One region of the Serratia sp. NA_112.1 genome, then DNA from elsewhere that is predicted to be linked to it. Evidence: predicted binding sites of a transcription regulator. Region 1 holds the regulator's gene; each other region holds the start of a gene.

What was found. The regulator LexA, encoded in region 1, represses DNA repair genes until DNA is damaged. The targets are predictions, from matches to a motif close to TNCTGTATGTACATACAGNA.
Region 2: a site for LexA is predicted at 2,737-2,756, ahead of sulA (SOS-induced cell division inhibitor SulA). Genes of this name have one in related genera too.
Region 3: a site for LexA is predicted at 3,058-3,077, ahead of mutH (DNA mismatch repair endonuclease MutH). Genes of this name have one in related genera too.

Annotation. Positions count from the first base shown of each region.
Region 1 is NZ_JBQZFO010000008.1:177,164-183,960, reverse strand. It holds gene plsB (glycerol-3-phosphate 1-O-acyltransferase PlsB) at 1-295, opposite strand, end outside; gene ACUTQ5_RS16635 (diacylglycerol kinase) at 445-813, shown strand; gene lexA (transcriptional repressor LexA) at 936-1,544, shown strand; gene dinF (MATE family efflux transporter DinF) at 1,837-3,201, shown strand; gene ACUTQ5_RS16620 (CsbD family protein) at 3,485-3,694, shown strand; gene zur (zinc uptake transcriptional repressor Zur) at 3,804-4,316, opposite strand; gene ACUTQ5_RS16610 (hypothetical protein) at 4,616-4,771, opposite strand; gene dusA (tRNA dihydrouridine(20/20a) synthase DusA) at 4,977-5,987, shown strand; gene pspG (envelope stress response protein PspG) at 6,147-6,365, shown strand; gene ACUTQ5_RS16595 (quinone oxidoreductase) at 6,668-6,797, opposite strand, start outside.
Region 2 is NZ_JBQZFO010000001.1:889,100-895,896, forward strand. It holds gene matP (macrodomain Ter protein MatP) at 199-657, shown strand; gene ompA (porin OmpA) at 770-1,849, opposite strand; gene sulA (SOS-induced cell division inhibitor SulA) at 2,209-2,715, opposite strand; gene ACUTQ5_RS04270 (TfoX/Sxy family DNA transformation protein) at 2,948-3,607, shown strand; gene yccS (YccS family putative transporter) at 3,608-5,743, opposite strand; gene ACUTQ5_RS04280 (YccF domain-containing protein) at 5,770-6,222, opposite strand; gene helD (DNA helicase IV) at 6,388-6,797, shown strand, end outside.
Region 3 is NZ_JBQZFO010000007.1:74,024-80,820, reverse strand. It holds gene ACUTQ5_RS15190 (NADP(H)-dependent aldo-keto reductase) at 1-941, opposite strand, end outside; gene ACUTQ5_RS15185 (YgdI/YgdR family lipoprotein) at 1,140-1,358, opposite strand; gene ACUTQ5_RS15180 (TerC family protein) at 1,527-2,243, opposite strand; gene mutH (DNA mismatch repair endonuclease MutH) at 2,339-3,025, opposite strand; gene rppH (RNA pyrophosphohydrolase) at 3,722-4,249, shown strand; gene ptsP (phosphoenolpyruvate--protein phosphotransferase) at 4,262-6,508, shown strand; gene lgt (prolipoprotein diacylglyceryl transferase) at 6,701-6,797, shown strand, end outside.

The DNA of each region.
Region 1 (6,797 bases):
CTTTCGGCGTGTAGTAGCGGAATACGCGCGGCCCGTCGTGAATAAACACGTGGCTTGGCAGCACGGTGCCGTCTATCTCCAGCGGATCGAGGGGATCGGGCAGATCTTGCGCCAGGCACTGGGTGCGCAGCGTCAGCAAATCCGCCTTGGAATTATAAGGTAAAACATACAAAATCGGCCGTGAGGGATCCAACCCTAACTCCGTGACCGGATCTGAAGGGATAACCTTACTTCTTACCAACAGTTTAAGTGGTAAATTCAATAGTTTATAATAAATTTTACGCCAACCTGACATAACAACGTGAAGCCTCTTGTTAGCAATGCGCCGCAAGCATACCAGAAACCGGGTAGCAGATCTGTGGTGTTGGAAAACCGTGAGCCGGGAGAGTTTCCTGGCCTAGACTGTTTAATTATGACTTATCTCTGCTAAAGGCACTCAAAAACATGGCAAACCAAGCAACCGGCCTGACCCGTATTATTAAAGCCGCCGGCTACTCTTATAAAGGCTTTTCCGCTGCCTGGCAGCACGAAGCGGCATTCCGCCAGGAATTGGTGGCGACCGTGCTGGCTATCATACTGGCGATTTGGCTGGACGTAGGTGCGATAGCGCGCATTTTACTGATCGGATCTGTGCTGTTGGTGATGATCGTCGAAATACTCAACAGCGCGATTGAGGCGATTGTCGATCGAGTGGGGACCGAGCATCACGAGCTTTCCGGTCGGGCAAAGGATATGGGCTCGGCGGCGGTCTCACTGGCGATTATTTTGGCGCTGTTCGTCTGGGGTTCGGTGCTGTGGCAGCACTTTGCCTGAGTGGCGGCATTGCATTGCGACCCGTGTCGCTAATCCCTGATTTTTATTCACTCTTCGGTTCCCAAGCTGCAGTTACCTGTATATACTCACAGCAAGACTGTATAAACAAACAGGGGGGCGGAATGAAAGCACTAACTACCAGACAGCAAGAGGTCTATGATCTGATTCGCGATCATATTTCGTCCACTGGCATGCCGCCAACGCGCGCCGAGATCGCCATGCGTCTGGGGTTCCGTTCGCCAAATGCCGCAGAAGAACATCTGAAAGCGCTGGCGCGTAAAGGCGTTATCGAGATTATCTCCGGCGCTTCGCGCGGCATTCGCCTGCTGATGGAAGATGAAGAGGGTTTACCGCTGATTGGCCGTGTCGCCGCCGGTGAGCCGCTGCTGGCGCAACAGCATATCGAAGGGCACTACAAGGTCGATCCTTCCCTGTTCAAACCGAGCGCAGATTTTCTGCTGCGGGTCAACGGCATGTCAATGCGTGACATCGGTATTCTCGACGGCGATCTGCTGGCAGTGCATAAAACTCAGGACGTGCGTAATGGCCAGGTGGTTGTGGCACGCATTGAAGATGAAGTCACGGTCAAACGCCTGAAAAAGCACGGTAACGTGGTTGAGCTGTTGCCGGAAAACAGTGAATTCCAGCCGATTGTGGTCGATCTGCGTCAGCAGAATTTCACCATTGAAGGTCTGGCGGTCGGTGTGATCCGCAATGGCGACTGGGTTTAATCCTCGCGCCTAAACATCGTCCTCTGATTCAAGTCGCCCCAGCTCTGGGGCGATGTCATATCTGATTCACTATATACCCTATAGCTTTCAAGTTGCAGCTAAGCGGCCAACTCGCTCATCCCCAGGCGCTTACTCAGGTAAGTAACTGGGGTGACAAATCTGCCGGGAGCAGATTTGAATGCTGCTCGCAGCGGCCCCAAAGGGGTGTGGCCCATGGACGGGCCACATAACTGAGTGCAGATAACAACACTGCAACTTGAAAGATGACGGGTATACACGGGAACATTTCACTATGCGCCTGTTTTCTGCCTTCACCAGCGATACCGATAAAGCCCTGTGGCGCCTTGCGCTGCCCATGATTTTCTCCAATATCACCGTGCCGCTGCTTGGGCTGGTGGATACCGCAGTGATCGGCCACCTCGACAGCCCTACCTATCTGGGGGGCGTAGCGGTTGGCTCCATGGCGACCAGCTTCCTGTTTATGCTGTTGCTGTTTCTGCGTATGAGTACCACCGGGCTGACCGCACAGGCGTTGGGGGCGCAAAATCCGCAGGGGCTGGCACGAGCCTTTATGCAGCCGTTGCTGCTGGCAGTGTTGGCTGGGGCGGCGATTGTGTTACTGCGCTATCCGCTGATTGAGTTGGCACTAAGAATCGTCGGTGGCGATGGGACGGTGCTGGAACAGGCTCGCTTATTCCTCGAGATCCGTTGGCTGAGTGCCCCGGCGGCACTGGCCAATATGGTTATCCTGGGTTGGTTGCTCGGGGTGCAATATGTGCGCGCACCGGTGATCCTGCTGATTGTCGGCAACCTGTTGAATATCGTATTGGATATCTGGCTGGTGATGGGACTGGGCTGGAACGTGCAGGGGGCCGCTACGGCGACTGCCATTTCTGAATATGCCACGCTGCTGTTGGGATTATGGCTGGCCTGGCGCGTGATGCGCATACGCGGCATTTCTGTGCCGATGCTGCGCCAAGCCTGGCGCGGTAATTTGCGGCGTCTGCTGGCGTTGAATCGCGACATTATGCTGCGTTCATTGCTGCTGCAACTGTGTTTTGCCTCGCTGACCATCTTCGGTGCCCGGCTTGGTGGCGAGGTGGTCGCGGTCAATGCGGTGCTGATGAATTTGCTGACCTTCACCGCTTATGCGCTGGACGGTTTTGCCTACGCGGTAGAGGCGCATTCGGGGCATGCCTATGGAGCCCGTGACGATAGCCAACTGCGCAAAGTATGGCGTGCGGCTTGTCGGCAAGCCTGTCTGGTGGCGTTGGGCTTTGGGCTGCTCTATGCCGTTGCCGGGCCGCAAATTATAGCGGCGTTGACCTCTTTACCAGAACTGCGCGCGCTGGCGAGCCATTATCTGCCGTGGCAGGTAGTGCTGCCATTGGTGGGAGTATGGTGCTATTTGTTGGACGGCATGTTTATTGGGGCCACCCGCGGCGCAGAAATGCGTAACAGCATGGCAGTAGCCGCCGCCGGTTATGGGCTGACGCTGTTTACCTTGCCTGTATTAGGCAACCATGGATTGTGGCTGGCGTTGGCGGTATTTCTTGCGTTACGTGGTCTTGCTCTCGGGTGGATTTGGCATTGCCACAGGGTGCGAGGGACCTGGTTTGCAGCGGATGTGGCGCAATCAAAAATGATTAATCATTAGTTTTATTTATATTTTAATTCATATTAAGTTACATTTTCTTGAGCGAAATTGTTTCCGCTTACTTGCTGTTATTTTGGTGTTTTTACTGTGTTTTATTGTTTTTGTGAATTTTTATCCTGAGTTTTTATTTTTTTCGCTATCTGTAGCTATAGTTAATCATGTGGCTGGCGGAATGAATTGGAACTGACAATCCTTTTATTCAGGTCAATTGACCGAAATAATTACTCAGTTAAGTCCGGCCACAGGCGTTTAAAACTGACTAATCACAGGTAACGGAGAGGTTATGAACAAAGATCAAGCCGACGGTAACTGGAAGCAGTTTAAAGGGAAAGTGAAGGAAAAGTGGGGCAAGCTGACCGATGACGATCTGACGGTCATTGAAGGGAAACGTGAACAGCTTGTCGGTAAAATTCAGGAACGTTACGGCTACCAGAAAGAGGCGGCCGAGAAAGAAGTTAAATCCTGGGAAGACCACAACAAGTATCGTTGGTAGCGCGCTGGGCCGCAGCGGATTGCGGCCACAAGCTACCTTTTAAAGGTCCGGCGTTTTTATCCCCTTGACGCTAAACCTGCAGGTACAAGGAAGTACCTGAAAACCCAACCTATTTCTTCTTGATGGCGATGCTGTGATCGTGTTCGCCGCAGTCATGCTTGCTGTCACAGGCTTCTACCTCAACGCACCCCGCACACAGGCCATGCGCCTCCACCACGTTATGGCGCAGAACAAAACCAGACTCCTTCGCCAGTTTCTGCAGTGTCTCTTCGACCCCTTCGGTAGTGCGTTCGGTCACCTGACCACAGCGATCGCAGATAAACAACGCGGAAGTATGCGTCGGCTGTTCGAAGTGATGGCACAGCACGTAGCTGTTGGCTGACTCCACCCGGTGAATAAAGCCTTGTTCCAGCAGGAAATCCAGTGCTCGGTACACCGTCGGTGGTTTGGCCTGAGGTTCGGCGACGCGCAGCAGATCCAGCAGATCGTAAGCGCTGATGGCACCGGGCTGCTGTGCCATCAGGCGTAACACTTCCAGCCGCTGCGGTGTCAGACGCACATTGCGTTGCTGACAGAGTTGTTCAGCCTGCGCCAGCAGCTTTTCCTGGGTGCTTGAGTTCATGGCAAATTTCCCGGTACGTAAAAAAGCCGATTTTACCATGCTTCAGTCAAATCGCCGAGAGTCGGCCCCTTTTCCTCTGATATGGCGCACTAATCGACTGGTTTGCCGTCTGCCGTCCGTCACTAGCGTGACGATGTTCACACTTCGGGAGCCGGAGGCAGTGGATCCTCAGCCGGCAAGTGAGCGTTGAAAGCGCTCTGCCAACGCGGCCATTTCCGGCGCAGGATTATGCCCAATCAGCATAAAACCATGACGGCCATCGGCCCAGTAGACCACGTTCATCCCCTGGCGACGCTCGCTTAATAGGCGCGATCGCCTGCGATGCCGAGTGCCAGAAAACCAACGGCGGCGGCGATCAGGCTACGCCGACTGTCACCGCCCATCGCCAGGGCCGCACCGGAGAACAGCAGAGAACCGGCAATGACTGGCAGCAGGCGTTTAACGAAACTGTTCATGGTTGTTTCCTCATTGATAAAGGTGCACAACTGCACCCGTGTTGAGAGAACACCTGACCACGCTTTTTTATTCGTTTTTTCGAGGACTTTTTTAACCGGGCGGTACAGTGGTTTTCCCAACGCTGTCGATTGTCGTTATAATAGGCGTTTGCGGCAGTACGCCGTTCGTTGAAACCAGACAGAATCAGGTAGCCAGTAACCCAGCATGACGACAGACAACAACGCTTCAAAATACGCCGCCAATCGTTTCTCCATCGCGCCGATGCTCGACTGGACCGATCGTCATTGCCGTTACTTCCACCGCCTGCTGACCAAAGACACGCTGCTGTACACCGAAATGGTGACTACCGGCGCGATTATCCACGGCAAGGGCGACTATCTGGCCTACAGCGAAGAAGAACATCCGGTGGCGCTGCAATTGGGCGGCAGCGATCCAGCTGCGTTGGCGCACTGTGCCAAATTGGCTGAGCAGCGCGGCTACGACGAGATTAATCTTAACGTCGGTTGTCCGTCAGATCGGGTGCAGAACGGCATGTTCGGTGCCTGTCTGATGGGGCAGGCAACGCTGGTTGCCGACTGCATCAAGGCGATGCGTGACGTGGTGTCGATCCCGGTGACGGTGAAAACCCGTATCGGCATTGACGACCAGGACAGCTATGAGTTTCTGTGTGATTTTATCGCCACCGTTGCTGGCCGCGGCGAGTGCGATATGTTTACTATTCATGCGCGCAAAGCCTGGCTGTCGGGCCTGAGCCCGAAAGAGAACCGCGAAGTGCCACCGCTGGATTATCCGCGTGTCTATCAGCTAAAACGTGATTTCCCAGAACTGACTCTTGCCATTAATGGCGGGGTGAAAACTTTGGAAGAGGCGAAGCAGCATCTGCAGCATCTGGACGGCGTAATGATGGGGCGTGAAGCCTATCAGAACCCGGGAATTCTGGCGCGGGTCGACAGTGAACTGTTTGGTCGCCAGACTGAGGTGATGGACAGCGTGGCGATTATTGAGGCGCTGTATCCTTACATCGAACGCGAACTGTCGAACGGTACCTATTTGGGCCATATTACCCGCCATATTCTGGGCCTGTTCCAGGGCGTGCCGGGGGCGCGTCAGTGGCGCCGTCACCTGAGCGAAAATGCCCATAAGCCAGGGGCCGATACGCGCGTGGTTGAACAAGCACTGGATTTAGTGCGCTTACCGCGTACCGAAATGGCGTAATCGACATAAATATCTGACTAAAAGTTAGCGTTTTTGACCAGGCATGTCGCATTATGTGATGTGCCTTTTTTTTAATTTCAATCAGTTAGTTTCAACGCCGGTCTGGCACGCTTCTTGTAATAGCTCAGCAGATACTTTGTTTTGCGAAGGAGCAAAATCATGTTGGAACTTTTCTTTCTGGTCGGTTTTGTTGTGATGCTGATGGTGACCGGGATTTCGCTGCTGGGCGTATTCGCCGCGATAGTGGTGGCGGCGGCGTTTATGTTACTCGGTGGGCTGTTTGCGATGGTGATTAAGCTGTTGCCGTGGTTGATTCTGGCTGTGGTAGCTGTCTGGATTTACCGTTCGATGCAGAAACCACAAATACGCCGCTACTGATTTTTTGTTGAATAATCAGTCGGTCACACTGAAATCTACGCAACAGACTTGTGCTGAATGCGGCAGCGATCACAGCTTGGTGCTTTAAATGCTAATACGGCGCATTAGCCATGTTTTTTACGTTTCTGGGCTGTTAGGATATTTGCCGATACAGCGATGCGACCGATTTCATCACCGCAAGAGACATTGACCTAATACGAGTGTTGCTCAAGCAACCCGCTGTCTCGGGCGGACTCTGCTCTACCCCTACAAACGCAGTAATAGAAAGGGCTCCTTATGGGGCCCTTTGCTTTTGCCGGTGATCAGGGGATCAGCAAGCTTGAACCGCTGGTGTTACGGCTTTCCAGCACCTGATGCGCGCGCTGAGCATCGGCCAACGCAAACTTTTGCTCTTCCTTCACATCGACTTTGATTGCCCCGCTGCCGATCAAT
Region 2 (6,797 bases), on a different contig from region 1:
CAATCGTCAAAAAGGGAAAGGGCGATTATACAAGAATAACGGCAGCTTGATAGATGCAGAGTTACAGTTGATGTCAGGGAGTTTGACATCGCGCGATGACTGTGCAAAAAACAGTCTAAAACGAGGTGTAATTGCCGGGGAAATTCGGCGTAAAGCTGTTATGCTTAATAAAGTTACGCGGTCACTGAAGAGCTCACGATGAAATATCAGCAACTGGAAAATCTGGAGAGCGGTTGGAAATGGAAGTACCTGGTGAAAAAGCACCGGGAAGGGGAAGCTATTACCCGCCACATTGAAAACAGCGCTGCTCAGGAAGCCATTGACGAGCTGCTGAAGCTGGAAAATGAGCCGGTAAAAGTGCTGACGTGGATTAGCCACCATATGAATCCGGAACTGGATAACCGGATGAAGCAAACTATCCGCGCACGCCGTAAACGTCATTTTAACGCAGAACACCAACATACGCGTAAAAAATCTATCGATCTGGAGTTTCTGGTTTGGCAGCGTTTGGCCGCGCTTGCCCGTCGCCGTGGGGTGACTCTGTCAGAAACAGTGGTGCAGTTAATCGAAGATGCGGAACGTAAAGAGAAGTATGCCAGCCAGATGTCATCATTGAAGCAGGATTTAAAAGCTATTCTCGGTAAAGATAAAGAGTAAACCCACTAGCCAGCCAGCTCCTATCACGGAAGGGGTTCCTGGTTGCCAATACCACTGTAATTTAGCCGAAAAAAAACCCCGCATTGCGGGGTTTTTTACTAAGAGTGGTAGCTTAGCCTTGTGGCTGAGTTACAACGTCTTTGATACCTTTAACTTCGATCTCTACGCGACGATCTGGTGCCAGGCAAGCGATCTGTGCTTTGGTAGCACGACCAGCTTTGTAGCCACAGGTGTTGCCAGTGACGGCATCAGCTTCGCCCATACCACGTGCAGAGATTTTGTCTGAAGGAATACCTTTAGATACCAGGTAATCAACAACGCTTTGAGCGCGTTTTTCAGACAGTTTCTGGTTGTACTGGTCAGAACCAACGGCGTCGGTGTAACCCAGAACTACAACAGAACCATCTTTAGGATCCATGGAGCTCAGCTGAGTGTACAGCTGATCCAGAGCCTGTTGGCCTTCAGTTTTCAGGGTAGATTTGTTGAAGTTGAACAGCACGTCAGACTTCAGAGTGAAACGCTTGGTTTCAACAACTGGAGCCGGAGCTGGTGCTGGAGCAACTGGAGCAACAACATCATCCTGACCGAAACGGTAAGAAACACCCAGGCTCAGCATGGTGTTGTCTGGACGAGCGCCGACAGTACCTGCATCACCGATGTTGCTAACGAATTGGTAGTCCAGGCGGGTAGCCCAGTTTTTGGTCAGTGCGTATTCAACACCAACTGCTGCCAAAGGAGAAACGCCGGTGTCGTGGTCGCTCAGACGAGTGCCATTACCGTAGTTAGCTTTGGAATCTGCACGCCATACCATACCACCCAGACGAGTGTAGATGTCCAGATCGTCTATGATTGGGTAGCTCAGTTTAGCGGCCAGTTGAACGCCCTGCGCTTTGAAAGCACCGTTGTTCACGCTGCCTTTGTAAGGCATACGGCCAAGCCAGTCATAGCCCAGCTCGAAGCCCAGGTATTGGTTCGCCTGGTAACCCAGGAACGCGCCAGCACCCAGTTGATCTTTATGGGTCGGACCATTGCCGATACCATTCTGGTAACCGTTGCCGTAGAAACCAGTGTCATGGTACTGGGACCAGCCCAGTTTAGCACCGGTGTACCAGGTATTATCTTTTGGGGCGGCTTGCGCTACTGTTGCGAAACCTGCCAGTGCCACTGCTAATGCGATAGCTGTCTTTTTCATTTTGCGCCTCGTTATCATCCAAATAGGCAATGAGCTTTAAAGCTGTTTTAAGCCCTTGGTTAAATTCCTTCGCCAAGGTTTGAGCCCTCGTTTGTTACTCTGCCAGTTTATCTGGCGTTATAGAGCAACCTTGGCGATGTAAAGTCTACAACGTGGCGCGAAAGTTACAAGTGTGATGTGATAAAGCTCTAAAAAAAAACGCAGAAATATACATATTTACTAACATTAACCGGCAAAAAAAACGAGCATTTTAACCTTGGTTTTGGGGCGCGGAACCGCAGCCACACTCGCTTTGTCCCTGATCCCATAAAGGTTCCCTTACCTAGAGAAGAAAATGATGGGAAAAATCCTAAATTTACTTAATGATACAAAGAAGAGTGAATTTTTAGGGTGGAACAGTGTCCGTGAATCGGGTTTATGTCACGTTGAGGACGCATAATGAACCCATAAGCGTTACCTAATTCTGCCGCACGCCTTAATTTTAGACGATCTTCTTCTGTAAGATCGGGCAGCCATCCAAGTACTACACTATAGTTACCCGTCAGCAGCGCTTTTTCCATCGCTTCAACCGTGTCCAGCGGGTTAATTTGGCTCAGCTGTATCACTTTTCCAACCGGCAAGCCGGACTGTTGTAGCCATAACTTACTCAGTTTTTGCTGTGGCGTCAGCCATAACAACCAACGTGACTGCATTCCCAGTTGTTGCAGCAGAGGTAGCAACAATTGCGCTACTGCGGGCTGATGCTCGTTGTAAACAAGTTCACTGATAAGGCCATTCGCTTTGCCGGCATCGGTGCTCTGTGCAGCATTATTCAGCGCAAAAGAGGTGTGGCTGAAATGGGGTTTGTAGAGTGATTGAGTACGCATAAAGTATCCCGCCCGTAGTGTCACTGTATGTTTATACAGTACATCCAGTTGTGTTTAAGATCAACTCAAATATTCGTAGTACATCGCATAATTGCGATCATTTTTCATACACTGGACGTTTGTGATTGGCATGACTGCAGATAGTGCGTATTTTTCTAATTACTTGTTCACGTTACTTTTATTTCATTGGTGTGGGGAATGATAGAACACTAATCTACACAAGGAGAAGGCTATGAAAGGGACATCAAGTGGAAGGATCATGCAGGCCAAAGCGTATTTTTACGCATTAGGCGGCATTACTACACGCTCGCAATTTGGCGGTTATGGGCTGCTGGCTGATGGCGTCATGTTCGCTGTGATTGCCGAAGGGGAGCTATATCTTCGTGCGACGGATAGCCTGGAGCCAGCTTTTCGCTCTCGCGGCATGGTCAATATGGTGTACTCCAAGCGAGGGGTACCTATTACCATGCGTTATTACTGGGTCGATGAAACGCTGTGGCGCGACAGGAGGGAGCTTGTGGAGTTAGCCTGGCAGGCTATTCGTGAAGCGCGACGAGAACTTAAGGTTAAAACGGATAATCAGGGGCGGCTGAAAACCTTACCCAACATCGACATCAATATGGAACGGTTACTTTGGCGTGCAGGCATTCGTAATGTTTATGATTTGCGCCTGAATGGTGCCAAACACAGCTATCTTCGTCTTTTGCAGCAGAAGCGCAATTTAGGATTGCGGGTACTGCTTTCTCTGGGCGGGGCCATTGCCGGTTATCATCATGAGGCTCTACCTTCGGAAATACGCAGTGAGCTGACGCATTGGTTTGAACGTACTATGTCATTGCTTAGTCACGGACATAATCCGGGAGTCCGGGGCCTGATAAAAGGCCCCGGGTGATCAAGCCAATTTGCTGATTTGGGTATTAAGCAGGGTAAGTTCCGGCAGCAGCTCAATGACCAGTCCAATTTGCTGCAACACCAACTGATCTTTGCTTTCCGGTTCCGGCGCAGCGTGCACAATACGTTCAGCCAGGCTTTCCAATGCCTGAGTGATGCGCCGGTCGTCCAGTTCTTCCTGATGCAGGGCTCCATCAACATAACAAACCGCATCATTTAACAGCGCCAGCGTAGCAGGGTTGTTCAGACGCTCACGGTGTGCACCCAACGCAGAGATATAACTCAACAAGGTGTGGTTTAAACACAACAGGCGGAAGGCGGCTTCCTGAACCCCTTTATCCGCTTTTGGATCGGCAGACATATTTGATATCACCGAAGCCAGCTCTGCATCACTGTTGTGTGCATCCCGGCGAGCGATACGATAGGGAAGGCCGTTGTCTTTACCCTGATGATATTGCACCAGAATGGCATCCAGATAACGGCAGTTGGCGTCCAGCGTTTTAGTGACGACTGCCGATAATTGGCGAAACTTCCAGTCTGGCCAGATAAAACTGACTGCCGCCCAGGCGATGGCGCATCCCAGAATCGTGTCATAAACCCGAGGTGCGGCCACCTCAAAACCTTCACCCAGCAAGTTAAAGCACAGCAATACCAGCAGGGTAATAAACATTGTGGCATGGGCGTATTGCACGGTCCGAAAAGCGAAGAACAGAACGCCGCTGATGACGATCAGCACCATCTGGCCTTCCAGCGAGGGTACAAAATAGAGGATTGGCAGGCCGATAAGAATACCGGCCAGCGTGCCGATAATTCTAAGCGCCAGCCTGCGACGCGTGGCGTTGTAATTGGGTTGGCAGACAAACAGGCTGGTTAACAGGATCCAATAACCGTGCTGCATGCCGGTAAACTGAATAAAGGCGTAGCCCACGCACAGTACCACTGACATGCGGATAGCATGACGGAACAAGGCAGACTGAGGTGTTAGATGGCGGCTGATACGCAAGCGAATATCGCTCCAGCCAGTGAGCCGGTCATCCGACAGACTATTCTCTTCCGCCAGGCCACTGGCCAGTGCCTGCTCGGACTCAATATTTGCAAGTTGGGCGTCAATCGCGCGCAAATTTTTCAACAGGTGCGATAGTGCTTTGGTCAGCTCACTGTTTTCCGGGGTGATGGCAATGCGAGTCAGTGCTTCTTCAATACGGCCAAAGGCCGGTTCGAAACGAAGGTTGTGCTGATACTTTTGCCGCAGCAAAATCGACTGTGCCAACTGTTGGCAGGCGCGAGCCTGCATGCTGAGCAAGCGCTGGAAACGAAACAGAATATCACTGTGACGAAACTGTCGACTCAGCGCCTGATATTGAACGTGGGAGGAACTTGCGCGCTCATGGATATCCTGTGCAACGAAATAATAATGCAGCGTGCGGCGAGTTCCGCGTTGACCCCGATCGCCTTTTAGCCGCGTCAGCAATGAAACTTTGGTCTGGTTAAGAATGGTCACCAGGGCGCTGTTGGCCATGGCAACGTCCATCCACGGCAGGTCTGCATCATGCTCGACGTCCGGGTCAAACAGGTTGGCCTTGGCATCCAGATAACTTGCCAATTGGTTGTAACAACGCGCCAGATTTTCCTGCAGAGGTCGGATAGGAAAGATCAGGTGACCAATCAGCGTCAGCAGGTTGTACCACAGGGCGCCAATGATCAGCAGCGTCGGCTGTTGATACCAGGCGTCATACATTGAGGTGCCGAGCATGGTATAGACCGCGATCAGCAAGGCACCAAAAGCAATGGTGGCGTAACGTTGCCCCAGGGCACCCAGCAAAATAAAACCGCAGGTAGAGGCAGTGAGGCCAAGAGCGAACAGCCACGGATAAGGAAACAGCAGCTCAATGGAGGCGGAAGCGACAAAAAAACACACCAGTGTGATCAACAGATTGTGTAGTCTGCCAGCCAAGCGATCGTCCAGATCGGTCAACGCCGCTGCCACCACCCCCAGAGTCAGGGGAATGGTGAGCTTGGGAATGGCTAACCACCAGGGTACGGCGGCCGCACCAGCCAGTGCAATGAAGATGCGCAGATCATAAAGCAGATTACTGTTGTAGGCATAACGGCGTATTGCTGGTGCAAAAGAGAGCACGAAAAACTCCTCAGGCGGAGAAAAAATTAACGCTGCTGATACTGACGTCGGGCATTTTCAGTTCTGGCCTGTTGCGCCATTTCAACGGATACCACTCGTCGCCCGACCGGCCACAGGGCAATGGCGGCGATTTTGAAATTGGCTATACCCACCGGGATGCCAATAATCGTTACACACTGCACAATCCCGGCGGCAATATGCGACAGGCACAGCCACCAGCCGAACAGGATCAGCCAGATAATGTTCAGCAGTGAACCACTGGCGGAAAGCAGTACATTGCTTTTTTCCGGGTACAATTCATTAACGTGAATGGCTTCGTTACCGAATGGCAGTAACGACAGCTTGGTGATTTCCCAGCAGGAGCGGGTTAGGGGGAGTGTGATGATCAGCACCACGCTAAACACTGTTGCGACCAGCCAGCCAAGGGTGGTGAAAAAGCCGCCTAACACAAAATTAAGAATATTCAGTACAGTACGCATAGTCGTCATTCTGCTCTAATGATGGCCAAACCGCGATGCGGTGCGTTTGCTATCAAAACGCAAAATCTATTCTACCCTTTTTTTAGCGCTAGAGTGCCACTGCTTATCGCAGGTAAACTGGCAGATATCCGTTATTTAATCTCAACATAGTCATGGCGCGACGATATGGAACTTAAAGCGACATCGCTGGGGAAACACCTGGCTCAACACCCTTATAACCGTGTGCGGTTGCTGCACGCCGGTGTCGAGGTGAGCGGTGAGAAGCATGAATATCTTATTCCTTTCAATCAGTTGATTCATGTTCGGTGTAAGCGGGGCATCGTCTGGGGCGAACTGGAGTTTGAGCTGCCGGAGGAGAAAGTGGTGCGCCTGCATGGTACCGAATGGCAGGAAACTCAGCGCTTCTATCACTATCTCCAGCTGGCCTGGCAGCAGTGGAGCTTGGAGATGAGTGAAGTCAGCGCCGGCGTGTTGCAGCAACAGGTTGAACATATCCAGCGTATTGAACAGCAGGATAAGTGGCTTAAAAAATCCGAGCTGGGCAAGCTGCAGCAACAAATTCGTGAGTCTTTCGG
Region 3 (6,797 bases), on a different contig from region 1:
TGTTCCAGCGTGGTTGCACCCAGCAGAGTACTGGCAACGAACGGCTGCTGGCGCACAAACGCCAGTGCCATCTGCGACGGATCCAACCCGTGCTTTTTAGCTAATGCGACATACTCGGCAATCGCCAACTGAGTTTGTGGCGCAGAGTAGCGGTTAAAGCGCGTGAATAACGTGTTGCGCGCACCGGCCGGTTTGGCACCGTTGAGATACTTGCCGCTCAGGGTGCCGAATGCCAGGCTGGAATAGGCCAACAGTTCTACCCCTTCGTGCTGGCTGATCTCCGCCAGGCCAATCTCAAAACTGCGGTTCAGCAGGCTATAGGGATTTTGAATCGAAACGATACGCGGCAACTCGTGTTTTTCAGCCAGTTGCAGGTAACGCATTACGCCCCATGGCGTTTCGTTAGACACCCCGATATAGCGGATTTTACCGGCACGCACCTGTTCGGTCAGCGCTTCCAGAGTTTCCAGCAGCGTAACGGTAGCTTTATCGTCGGTGTATTGATAATTGAGCTTGCCGAAGTAGTTGGTTGGACGTTGTGGCCAGTGCAGTTGGTAGAGATCGAGATAATCGGTGTTGAGTCGTTTCAGGCTGGCATCCAGCGCGACACGAATATTTTTGCGATCCAGCGCCTGCTGTGGGCGAATGCTGCTGTCGGTGCCGCGCACCGGCCCGGCAATCTTGCTGGCCAGCACTAGCTTCTCACGGTTGCCGCGTGCCTTGATCCAACTGCCGATGTATTGCTCGGTCAGCCCCTGGGTTTCAGGACGAGGCGGTACCGGGTACATCTCTGCGGTGTCGATCAGGTTGACGCCAGCGGCTAATGCATAGTCGAGTTGCGCATGGGCATCGGCTTCACTGTTCTGTTCGCCAAAGGTCATGGTGCCCAGTCCCAGCACGCTCACTTCTAAAGAACTGTGGGGAATACGGTGGTATTGCATTAACGGCCTTCCTTTCATGTTAGCGCTTACGGGCTGAACCGCCCGGTGAAACAGGAGCCAAATGGCAGGCTGTGGCAAACAACCCGCAAGGCGGTGATATCGCCTTTGCCGACTATAACCAAGCCGAGAAGATGGGGGAAGTGGATTAAGTGCGGGGAAGGCTATCACGCAATACGAGAGCGATAGCCGACGGGGAGTTTAACGTTCGATAACCTGTGAAACCTGATCGCCGTTGATTTGGCGGCTGTTGCCTTTTTCATCTTTATAGCTGATCAGGCCGGTATCTTTATCAATCTCCGGCTTACCCTGAGTCAGGATCATATTGCCGTCTTTGGTTGCCATCACGTAATCGCTGGAACATCCCGCCAAACCGGCGGCGATGATCAACGCAGACACTGCCATTACCCACTTTTTCATCCTGCGGATCCTCAGTTATATATGCAAAAAAGAAGCTTCTTTTAAGATTAGCAAAATATGTATGCGTCGTGTTTCGGATAAGTCTTTATCTTGATAAGGGAAAGTGACATTGAAACAGGGCTGCAGAAAATAATAACGGGAGTGGCTGGCGCGCACTCCCGTGGGGAATTATTCAGAGACGGTATTTTTCTTGCTGCGCATCAGGTTGAGTGCTTCGACCGACATTGAGAAGAACATCGCAAAATAGATATAGCCTTTCGGTACATGTATCTGGAAGCTTTCCAGCATCAGGGTGAAGCCCACCAGGATCAGGAACGCCAACGCCAGCATTTTCACCGAAGGGTGGCGGTTAACGAACTCGCCAATAGGTCGGGCGGCAAACATCATGACGCCAACGGCAATCACCACCGCCGCCATCATAATAAACAGATGGTCGGACAGGCCTACCGCGGTAATCACCGAGTCCAGGCTGAAAATAATATCCAGCAGCATAATCTGCACGATGGCGCCAAAGAAGCCGTGCACCTTCGTGTTGTGTTCTTCCTCTGAACCTTCGATGGTTTCATGGATCTCTTTACTGGCTTTCCAAATCAGGAACAGCCCACCCAGCAGCAGGATCAGATCGCGTGCCGAGATACTGTGGTCCATGATGCTAAACAGCGGGTGGGTCAGACGGATCACCCAGGCGATAGAGGCCAGGAGCCCCAGACGCATTATCATTGCGCCGGCCAGCCCGATGCGGCGAGCCTTGTTCTGCTGCGCTTTCGGTAGCTTGGACACCACCAGCGAAAGGAAAATGATGTTATCGATACCCAGAATGATCTCAAGAATGGTCAGCGTACCTAACGCTAACCAGGCATTGGGATCCATAATCCACTCAAACATTGTCGAGCCACACCTTAATAAAAAACAAAGGCTGAATTATACGCGTTTATTGATACAGCGACACTGTTAGCTAAACGCCACCTAAACAAAAGGGGTCAAACTAAGAAATGTCTTGCCAATAATGCGCCGGTGAAGCTTTTTTTCAGATAAAAGCCGCGCGGCAATGTAAGGATTGGCTGACCCTGTTCGCCGATAGCTTCGGTCAGGGCCTTACTGTTGGCGGCTTTGGGACGCAGTTGCAGCACTTCACCGTGGCGGGCGGTGATCCGCTCTACGTGGCCGAGCACGATCAAATCCATCAGTTCCTCCCAGTCGCGGCGTAGCATCTCTTCTTCTTCGGCGTTTGGGCTCCACAACAGCGGTGAGCCGATACGGCGCTGCGCCAACGGGATTTGTCGCTCGCCTTCTACCGGGATCCACAGCACCCGCGCCAGCTTATGGCGTACATGACTGCTGGCCCAGGTGACACCGCTGTTGCCGGTTAAGGGGGCTACGCAGACGAAGGTGGTTTCCAGCGGTTTGCCGGCGGCGTCTATCGGGATGGTTTTTAGCTCGATGCCCAGCTCGGGGAAATCCTGTTCCGGTTTGCTGCCCGCCATGGCACCAAGATACTGCTCCAGCAGCATGCCAACCCAGCCTTTATCACGTTTCAGATCCCTGGGGATAGCCAACCGCGCACCTTCGGCCAGTTCGCCCAGATGACAGCCGGCAAGCCGTTGTGCTCTTTCAAACAGCTGTTGTTCGTTTTCTGGAGGAGGGGGCAAAGGAGAGAAAAACGCCATAATACAAGCCTGTTAGATTTGGTTGAAAAACGTACTGTATTTGTCCACAGAGAACTTTGGCCGGAAAGGACTGGGGAAAAGAATAATAGTAGCATGATTTTCCATGACTTTTTCTCTCCCCCCCGGTAAAGGAAAAATTCCGACTGACGCTTGTGCACCTGTAGCCACCGACAATAAACAGGATCTTACACCTATTTATCCACAGATTTATGGGATAACCCAAATTTTTACCGATCACTGGTTCGATTTACAGCCTTGACGCAGGCACTTTTTTGCGAAATTGTCCGTTTTGTGCGTAACTCATACGGATAATCTGTGGATAAAAACGACGTTGGTGGATCTTTCACCAGGGTAAGATCCTAAACGGACATAGATCACGTTTTGGCTCTGTGTAGGGCTGTTTATGGTTGTATATGTATATGTTTTTAAATATTTAATTTGATTTTTATATTTCCGGGGTTTTTAGGCTCACCAGAGTTTTACCGGCTTATCCCTTGAGTTCTTCACATACCTATCCACAGAAAAAGTGAATAAAACCCGGTGTAAATCCTTCCGCATGTTTATAACTTTGCCATTATCTGTGAGTTATCCCAATGTTATCCGGTTTGCAGCGCCGCAAAGCAGTGGTTTACCGCCTGTAGCTTGTGTGAAACAATCAGGGTATCTATGCGAATTTAAGCTTATCGAGGTAGTCCGGTGATCGATGATGATGGCTACCGCCCGAATGTTGGTATCGTAATCTGTAATCGTCAGGGGCAAGTCCTGTGGGCTCGCCGTTACGGTCAACACTCCTGGCAGTTTCCCCAAGGTGGGATTAACCCTGGTGAAACCGCAGAACAGGCAATGTACCGTGAGCTGTTCGAAGAAGTGGGACTGAGTAAAAAGGATGTCCGTATCCTGGCCTCAACCCGCAACTGGTTGCGCTATAAATTGCCAAAACGTTTGGTGCGTTGGGACACAAAGCCGGTTTGTATCGGCCAAAAGCAGAAATGGTTTCTGTTGCAGTTAATGTGCAATGACGCTGATATCAATATGCAACGCAGCAGCACGCCGGAGTTTGACGGCTGGCGCTGGGTGAGTTTTTGGTATCCGGTGCGCCAGGTGGTGTCGTTCAAACGCGACGTTTACCGCCGGGTGATGAAAGAATTCGCCGTCACCGTGATGCCGATGCAGGAGCAGGCAGCACAGCGGCAGACCCCCGCTTATCGCCGGAAGAGAGGTTAAGTTAAGCCGACTATGCTCACGCGCTTGCGAGAAATTGTTGAGAAGGTGGCCGCGGCGGCCAGCCTGACAGATGCGCTGGATCTTTTGGTCAATGAAACCTGTCTGGCAATGGATACAGAAGTCTGTTCCATCTACCTGGCGGACAACGACCGCCGCTGCTATTACCTGATGGCGACACGCGGGTTAAAAAAACCGCGTGGGCGCGCTATCGCACTGGCATTTGATGAAGGCATTGTCGGATTGGTCGGACGCCTTGCGGAGCCGATTAACCTGGCAGACGCGCAGAGCCACCCCAGCTTCAAATACATTCCCCAGGTGAAAGAGGATCGTTTCCGATCCTTCCTCGGCGTGCCGATCATTCATCGTCGCCAGTTGCTGGGGGTATTGGTGGTGCAGCAGCGTGAGCTGCGCCAGTTTGACGAAAGCGAAGAATCCTTCATGGTGACCCTGGCCACACAAATGGCCGGGATCCTCTTGCAGTCACAGCTTAACGCCATTTTTGGCCAGTATCGTCAGACGCGCATTCGTGCACTGGCGGCATCGCCGGGCGTCGCCGTAGCGGAAGGTTGGCAGGACAGCAGTCAACCGTCTCTCGACCAGGTTTACAAAGCCTCGACGCTCGATACCGCCAGCGAACGCGAACGCCTGACTCAGGCACTTGAAGAAGCCGGTGCGGAATTCCGCCGTTTCAGCAAGCGCTTTGCCGCCAGCTCGCAAAAAGAGAGCGCGGCGATCTTCGATCTTTACTCTCACCTGCTCAACGATGCTCGCCTCAAGCGCGAACTCTTTTCCGAGATTGATGCCGGTTCTGTGGCGGAATGGGCGGTTAAACAGGTGATCGAAGTCTTTGCCGCTCAGTTTGCCAGCCTGCAAGACACCTATATGCGTGAGCGCGCCAGCGATCTGCGCGCGCTCGGCCAGCGTCTGCTATTCCATCTCGATGACACCACCCAGGGCGCTACCCAGTGGCCGGCGCGCTTTGTGCTGGTAGCCGATGAGCTGACCGCGACACTGTTGGCTGAAATGCCGCAGGACAGGCTGGTCGGCGTGGTGGTGCGCGACGGTGCTGCCAGCTCCCATGCAGCCATATTGGTGCGGGCGATGGGCGTACCGACGGTGATGGGCGCGGATATTCAGCCTGCGCTACTCAGCCAGCGGCTGCTGATTGTCGACGGTTATCGCGGCGAACTTTTGGTCGACCCCGAACCGGTGCTGGTGCAGGAATACCAACGGCTGATCAGCGAAGAGCTGGAATTAAGCAGGTTGGCGGAAGATGACGTTGAGCAACCGGCCCAGCTTAAAAGCGGTGAGCGAGTTCAGGTGATGCTTAATGCCGGCCTCAGCCCGGAACATGAAAAACTGTTGGGCGGGCGGGTTGATGGCGTTGGCCTATACCGTACCGAAATTCCTTTTATGCTACAGAGCGGTTTCCCTTCTGAAGAGGAGCAGGTCGCACAGTATCAGGGCATGTTGCAGATGTATCCAAATAAGCCAGTGACGCTACGCACGCTGGATATCGGTGCCGATAAACAACTGCCTTATATGCCGATCAGCGAAGAAAACCCGTGCCTGGGCTGGCGTGGCATCCGCATTACCCTGGATCAACCGGAGATCTTCCTGATCCAGGTGCGAGCCATGCTGCGTGCCAATGCCGGAACTGGCAATCTGGGCATACTGTTGCCGATGATCACCAGCCTGGAGGAGATCGACGAAGCACGCAGGTTGATCGACCGCGCAGGGCGGGAAGTGGAAGAGGTGCTGGGGTATGAAATCCCCAAACCCAAATTGGGCATCATGCTGGAAGTCCCTTCGATGATCTTCATGATCCCGCATCTGGCCGGGCGCGTTGAGTTTATTTCGGTGGGGACCAACGACCTGACCCAATACCTGCTGGCGGTAGATCGCAACAATACCCGGGTGGCCTCACTGTACGACAGCCTGCATCCTGCCATGTTGCAGGTGCTGAAGCTGATAGCCGTTCAGGCCAGGGCCGTCGGGCTGCAGGTCAGCCTGTGTGGTGAACTGGCCGGCGACCCTATGGGGGCGTTGCTGCTGGTGGGGATGGGCTACCGCAACCTGAGCATGAACGGCCGCAGCGTGGCGCGGATAAAATATCTGCTGCGGCATATTGAGCTGTCCGATGCCGAAGTGCTGACCCAGCGGGTGCTTAACGCCCAAATGACCACCGAAGTGCGCCACCAGGTGGCGGCATTTATGGAGCGTCGTGGTATGGGCGGTTTGATCCGCGGCGGCAAGTAAGCCGCGGGCTGACTGATTTTTTTACAGAACTTTTCCCGGCGTGCCAGTCCGGAGGCGGTTAAGCTTATGCTATTATCCGCTTCCTCAACTGCGTTGAAAGCCACGGAAAAATAGTGTTCCCGCTGAGTTTCACCGCGTTTGGCACCTGCCGCCCCCGGATGGGGAAGAATAATAGACATGTTGTGGTGATAGATGACCAATAGCTATCTGGCGTTTCCTAAATTTGATCCGGTGATTTTCTCTATCGGCCCGGTTTCTCTGCATTGGTACGGTCTGATGTACCTGGTTG